One region of the Ralstonia pickettii genome, then DNA from elsewhere that is predicted to be linked to it. Evidence: predicted binding sites of a transcription regulator. Region 1 holds the regulator's gene; each other region holds the start of a gene.
The links. The regulator FNR, encoded in region 1, switches genes on or off when oxygen is low (the NO sensors DNR and NnrR bind a similar motif). The targets are predictions, from matches to a motif close to TTGATNNNNATCAA.
Positions count from the first base shown of each region.

Region 1 (2,264 bases):
ATTCCGCACGGGACCAGCCCCCAGGCCAACCCCGTGAGGTAGCGGCGCAGCAGCGGGGGCTGGCGTTGCAGCCTGCCGCCCAGCGCGGCAGCAGCCCGGGACAGTCCGCCCGTGACACGGCCCAGCTGCCGCTCGAGCCATACGCTGCGCCACACGTCTGCAGCGGAACGCACGAGCAGCAGGACCCCGTAGGCAAGTAGCAAAGCGCTGGCAAAGGCAAACAGGCCGCGTTGGATCGGTAGCCACTGCTGGCGCCATATGGTCGCGCCCATCGCCCCCATGATTGCGCCGAGCAACGCATACGTGGTCAGGCGCCCCGCATGCATGACGACCTGTTCGAACCACAGCCGGCGACGCGACACAATTCGCACCGACACGGTCCCCCGCTCCGCCGCCAATGCGATACCGCTGCACATCGCCAGACAATGGACACCGCCGAGCAGTGCAATCAGAAAAACACTCAGAAGCGCCGCGGCACTCATCTTTTTAACGCTCTTTTGATATGGGCCAAGGTTTTCGTTTTGCTGTGGCGAACTTAGCCTAATTGACGCGTTTTGCCGCATCGGAAGTGTCCGATGACGACAACGTCGCCGTTATAATAAGTCGAGCTGCACCACAAGAATTACTCATTCCACTCTCTCGAAATCCAGTCGCCCCGCCCGTGCTCACTCGAATCGCGCTTACCGACCAAGCCTCGCGTTGTTCCACCTGCGTACTCGGACAAATCTGTCTGCCGGTGGGAATGAACTCGGACGACGTGCGCAAGATGGACGATTTGGTCAGCGAGCGCATCCGCATTAAGAAGGGGCAATCCCTCTATGCTTTGGGCGAGCCGCTTGAGGCGGTTTATGGCATTCGCTTCGGCACGCTGAAAACCCATTTGACGCTTGAAGACGGTCGCCACCAGATCACCGGATTCCACCTGCCAGGTGAAATTGTGGGGCTCGACGGCATTGGCGATATGCGCCACGTGTCGGACGCGACCGCGCTGGAAGATACCGAAGTCTGTGTGGTGCGTTACGACGAATTGCAACAGCTGTCGCGCCGGCTGCCATCGCTGCAGCATCAGTTCCTGCGCATCATGAGCAAGGAGATCTCGCAGGATCATCTGATGCTGCTCACGCTCGGCTCCATGCGTGCAGAAGAGCGTCTCGCGGCTTTCCTGCTCAATCTTTCCAAGCGCTCGGCCCAGCGCGGATATTCGTCGACCGAGTTCGTGCTGCGCATGAGCCGTGAAGAACTCGGCAGCTATCTGGGTCTCAAGCTCGAAACGGTCAGCCGCCTGTTCTCCCGTTTTGCCGAAGCGGGCCTCATTCAGATCCGTCAACGCCACGTCAAGCTGATCGACCTGGCCGGCCTGCGCCAGGTGATGAGCGGCCAGGCCGCCTAAGTTACCGTCCATGGCGCCTGCTCACACGAGCGGGTGTTCGTGCGCTTCCAGTTTGCCAATACCCGGCGATACATAGAGCGTCAGCGCACTCGACAACCCGCACAGCAACCAGAACACAAAGAACGACACGGTGTAGACCGCTTGGGCCGACACCGTGATCTGCTCGCCAAAGAAACGCAGGTCGGCAGGATCGACCACCGCAAAGACGATCAGCTCGGCCAGCGCGGCCGACAGAAAGGCCGGCCACAGAATCCACATCAGTAGTCGACGCTTCATCGGGCCCCCGCTGGCATGACATGCGCAGGCGCGGCAGCCGGCTTTTCGACGACCAAACCGCGCCGCACAACGTTGTCGTGAATGGCAGCATCCGGATGCGAAGTCGCGAGCCAGATGGTCACGCCACAGCCGATCATGGCGGCGAACGGTCCCGCCATCAGAAGCCACGGCCAGGGCTCGCGCCACCAGGGCCGTGCGGGTGCTGAAGTTTGCGTTGCGTGCATCGTTGCCTCCTGTTGGAGATGCCGCGAGTACCGCGCTAGCGCGGCACGATGAAGCTCGACGGCTCGCGCAGCACGAGGCTGCCACTGCCGTGATCTGCCTGAATGACGAATTGGATCTTGTGCGAACCGGGCGTCGCGTCGTCGGCGGGTCGACGCACGCGCACCGGCACCAGACGGTTGGCCGCAGGCGGCAACTCCAACGTGGTCGATTCGCCCCGGCCGCCCTCCACGTCCAGTTGAGGCATGCCTTCTGCGGTGATGGTCACGCGCATGGGCTGCTCGGATGCGTTCATGAGTTGCAGACGATAAACATTCTCGATCTTGCCGCCATCCACTTCGCGTGCGAGTGCCCCGCGATCGCGAATCACATCCAC
Region 1 is NZ_CP104381.1:1,330,529-1,332,792, reverse strand. It holds gene N5B55_RS06455 (sulfite exporter TauE/SafE family protein) at 1-482, opposite strand, end outside; gene fnr (fumarate/nitrate reduction transcriptional regulator Fnr) at 662-1,390, shown strand; gene N5B55_RS06445 (hypothetical protein) at 1,412-1,666, opposite strand; gene N5B55_RS06440 (FixH family protein) at 1,663-1,890, opposite strand; gene ccoG (cytochrome c oxidase accessory protein CcoG) at 1,926-2,264, opposite strand, start outside.

Region 2 (2,264 bases), on a different replicon from region 1:
CGGCGCTCAAGTTGGGTGCGGCACGATCGCCCAGGTACACTGAATCCAGCTCCTTGCCGGAATAGACGAGCTTGTTCTCCGGGCCATCCACCTTGAGAATCGCCATGGCGCCCTTGTTGAAGGCTCGGAAGATCGAGTGGTCTACCAGCACATAGCTGCCGGGCACGCGCGCGGTGAACTTCACGACCGCCGCGCCACCCGCCGGGATCAACGTGGTCTGCACATTCTTCTGCACGTTGGTGCCGCCCTCGTAGCGCACCTGGTCGAAGATGGCGCCAATTACGTGGAAGCTGGAGACAAGATTGGGCCCGCCGTTGCCAACGAAGATGCGCACCGTTTCACCCACCTTGGCGTGCAGCGCCTTGTCACCGGTGAGCGCACCTTCGGCACCGTTGAACAACACGTAGCTCGGGCGTTCGTCGATGGCCTTTTCCATGTCGAACGGCTGCAGGCCCTTCTCGCGGTACTTGCCGGCAGTGTAGAAATCGCCCTGCATGACGTAGTACTCGTGATCCACCTTGGGCAGGCCTTCGGGCGGCTCAACCAGGATCAGGCCGTACATGCCGTTGGCGATATGCATGCCCACGGGCGCGGTGGCGCAGTGGTAGACGTAGACTCCCTCGTTAAGCGCCTTGAAGGTGAACTGCGATTCGTGGCCCGGTGCGGTGAAGCTCGATGCTGCGCCGCCGCCCGGACCGGTCACGCCGTGCAGGTCGATGTTGTGCGGCATCTTGCTGCTCGGGTGATTCTTGAGGTGGAACTCCACCGTGTCGCCCTGCCGCACGCGGATGAAACTGCCAGGAACGGTGCCGCCGAACGTCCAGAAGGTGTAGCTGACGCCTTCGGAGATCTGCATTTCCTTCTCGACCACTTCCAGCTCCACGATGACCTTGGCTGGATAGTTCCGGTTCACCGGCGGTGGCACAAGCGGCGGACTCGTCAGGACGGCGTGGATGGGCTCGCCGCGCGGCGGGCCAAAATCACCCGGCAACTTGGCGCTGGCAGCGCGGGCCGCAGTGCCCGCAAGCACTGCGCCCAGCAACACAGAAATCAGGCCCGCGCGCATCAGGCTGCGGACGGTGTGAAGACGGCTCATTTTTCCCCCGTGTATCGGTCTGGTGTCGTCCGCTCCACGTTAGGCCGCGGCGGCCATTAGGGCTTTGATACAGCGCAAACGAAAACCCGCCCCGACCGGTACATCCACCCCACCGCGTGGCACGCAAACCCAGTCGTGACGTGATTTGCCGCCTCAAGATATCCATCAAACAAGCATCTGATATACATCAATAACGCCAGAGATTCCGCTCACTACTATAGTTGCATCATTAATGCATCTTTTTGATGCGGCACCCACAGAGGGAATCCCCATGACACAGTCCGCCTCCACCATCCAGCTCGACCTCCGCGTGCTGGCGCCGCGCGAGCGCCATCCGCTGATCTTCTCCGCCTTCGGGGAACTCGGCATCGGCCAGCGCCTGGAACTGATCAACGATCACGATCCGCGCCCGCTGCAGTCGCAGTTTCAAGTCGAACGCCCGGGCCAGTTTTCCTGGGACTACCTTCAGCGCGGCCCCGGCACGTGGCGCGTTGCCATCACCAAGGTGGCGTCTGCCGCCAGCGCGGGCCACTGCTGCGGTGGCTGCGGTGGCGGCGCCTGATTTTCCGATCGCATCCTGCAAGGAACCTTGTCATGAAAAACAACCAAAGGCTGTGGCGGTGGCTCGGCCTGATCTTCATCCTGTCGTTCGGGGCATTGGGCTATCTGGGCCGGCAGATCTATCTGGCAGCGCCGCCGATTCCGCATGCCGTCGTCACCTCTGTGGGCGAGGTGCTCTTTACCGGCGAACAAATCCAGCGCGGCCAGGAAGCCTGGCTGGCAGCCGGCGGCCAGCAGCTTGGTACCGTCTGGGGCCACGGCAGCTACGTTGCACCTGACTGGTCTGCCGATTGGCTGCACCGTGAAGCCACAGCGCTACAAACCATTCGCGCGCATCAGCAGTTCGATACCGACGCGCCGTTGACGACAGTGCAGCAAGCCGCCGTCGACGCCAGCGTAAAGGAGGAAATGCGCCGCAATACGTACGACGCAAATCACGACATCCTGACCGTGTCGCGTGAGCGCGCAGAGGCCATCCACGGTGTGGCCCAGCACTTCGAGGCCCTGTTCGGCACCGATCCGTCGCTGGCAACGCTGCGCGATCAATACGCCATGGCCACCGGCGTGCTGCCGGAGGCGGCCGATCGTGAAGCCCTGGCGGCGTTCT
Region 2 is NZ_CP104382.1:343,178-345,441, reverse strand. It holds gene nirK (copper-containing nitrite reductase) at 1-1,096, opposite strand, end outside; gene N5B55_RS18295 (DUF2249 domain-containing protein) at 1,368-1,658, shown strand; gene N5B55_RS18290 (nitric-oxide reductase large subunit) at 1,691-2,264, shown strand, end outside.
Region 2: a site for FNR is predicted at 1,274-1,287, ahead of N5B55_RS18295 (DUF2249 domain-containing protein). Genes of this name have one in related genera too.

Region 3 (2,264 bases), 1.2 Mb from region 1:
GTGTGGGAAAGTCGCTGATGTCGAGCGAGTTCTCGCCGAAGTGCACGACCGGATAGGTCTTGCCCTGGGAGACAAACCGCTCGGCCACACCGCGCTGGTCGAGCACTTCGATCGAGCGCGCATGCAGACCCAGTGCCCGCACGCCCTCCACGTCCTGATTGGCGCGGCGCTCGACAATGGCGACGTCGATGCCGGCCAACGCCAACTCGGCCGCCAGCATGAGCCCCGTCGGCCCACCGCCGGCGATTACCACGGCATGCCCGCTCATTTCACACCTCCGGGCGGCATCGCCACGCCACGGCCCCGCGCTCCAAACGTCGACGGCATCACGCGCATGTCTGCCCTCCTTTCGGTCGGTTTCAAAGATGGGGGGCGATGCTACTGCGGCCACCGGGGCTTCCCGCAAGCCCCAGGGCGCGCGGTATACTTGAAACAACGGTGGAGCGAATGCTTGTCTGGCGCAACGCACACCACGAAAAAAGGCCGTCCCGAAGGACGGCCTTTTCTGTTGATTAGTTGCAATTATGTCTGACCTACGTAACGCAGAAGAATCAATGCGTTACGTAGGACACCGTGAGCATGCAAGTTTGTCCCAGACCAGCAACTTCGATCCTCCCCGCAGGCTTCTCGCTACAAATATGTTTGCCCTTTGGTCGCTGCAAAGTCGCACCGCTGGAAGCCATCATATTGGGCTCAACGAGAGTCCACCAACGGCAACCGAAGAAGTGTGCACCGGCTCTCATCAGCCAGACGATGGTGCCGTCCAACAGTTTCTTGAACTCAGGGTCAACATCCCGCCCTCGCGCGAGGTTATTGGGTGTGGAACCGCATTCGAAATCGTAAGTGCCGTTGACCAGGAGTGGGATTCTGTTCTGCCCGGTCACGGGGATGTACTCAACCTGCAGATTCGGGCGTTTCACTGCGCAGCCTATCCCTACTAGGCGCCCTTTGCCGCTTTGACCAGAAGAACCGGGCATTCCGCCCGGGCCACAACGCGGTTGGCCACCGAACCCAGGACCGCATCGAAAAAGGCACCACGACCGTGCGCCCCCATCACGATCGCCTCGGCGTGCACCGAGCGGCTGTACTGGACGATGCGCTCCGGGGCAAATCCCACCAACCCGTGAGCCTCAAAAGGAACGTCCGCAGCGCGTAGGATCGCGATGGCGGAAGCCATTGCCTTGGCACTTTGCTCTTTATGCCAGGCAGCAACGTCCGCGTGTCCGACAAATACCTCTACCTCTCCGCTGACATCAGGTGTGCAGTGTAGAACATGGACCGTGATGTCCGGTGTGAGCAGCCTGCGGTCTGCGATGCAGTGGGCCGCAGCGTCCGAGTAAGCGGAACCGTCAGTGGCCAGCACAATGTTCTTTGACATGATCGCTTCTCCTTCGATAAGGCTTCTCCAGTGCCGCTTCCTTACTCAGCTCTGGCGTGGGAGCCCACGGGTGATGCTTCAAACTTATGGCACGCCACGTTCGGCAGGCTGATCTTGATCAACCGAAGACCATGCCGATGAATCTCAACCGCCAGGGTCGACGCGGTGCATTGATCAAATCACATAGCGGCAGTGCTTGGAGGTTCTTCACCCAACGGCTGATTAATGCCGAGCATGTTCGCGGTTATACCCGAGTGGCGTTGAGCCAGATCAACGGACATCTGAAGCATCCGACTAGGGTGATTCCAGGCGCAGAGCTGCTGCCCGCCCATCGACGGATGCTGGGCCACCGCAACACGGCAAGGGAGCGGCTCAGGCAGCGAGCGTCGTTCCGAAATGTGTCACCAGATGCCGATCGGGTGCGTAGTGGAAACGGTCTTTACCATTCATGCGGTCAGCAAGGTCTACCCGATGGGGAGCGTGAGCGTTCGCGCGCTGGATCAGGTTGACCTCGAACTTGGCTCCGGTGAGATCGTCGTGCTGCTCGGCGCGTCCGGCAGCGGCAAATCGACACTGCTCAATTTGATGGGTGGGCTCGACACACCAACGAGCGGCACGATCGTCTACCGAGACCACGACCTCTCATCTGCAGCGCAGCGAGACCTCACCCGGTTCCGACGCGAGCACGTCGGATTTGTCTTTCAGTTCTACAACCTAATTCCGAGCCTGACCGCGCGCGAGAACGTCGCCCTGGTGACTGATATTGCCGATCGGCCGCTGGCTCCGGACGATGCCTTGTCCATGGTCGGCATCGGGGCGCTCGGCGACCACTTTCCCTCGCAGATGTCGGGCGGGGAACAGCAACGCGTGGCCATTGCGCGCGCGG
Region 3 is NZ_CP104381.1:108,648-110,911, reverse strand. It holds gene N5B55_RS00455 (FAD-dependent monooxygenase) at 1-268, opposite strand, end outside; partial or broken gene N5B55_RS00450 (amino acid ABC transporter substrate-binding protein) at 797-920, opposite strand; gene N5B55_RS00445 (universal stress protein) at 938-1,378, opposite strand; gene N5B55_RS00440 (ABC transporter ATP-binding protein) at 1,805-2,264, shown strand, end outside.
Region 3: a site for FNR is predicted at 1,639-1,652, ahead of N5B55_RS00445 (universal stress protein). Genes of this name have one in related genera too.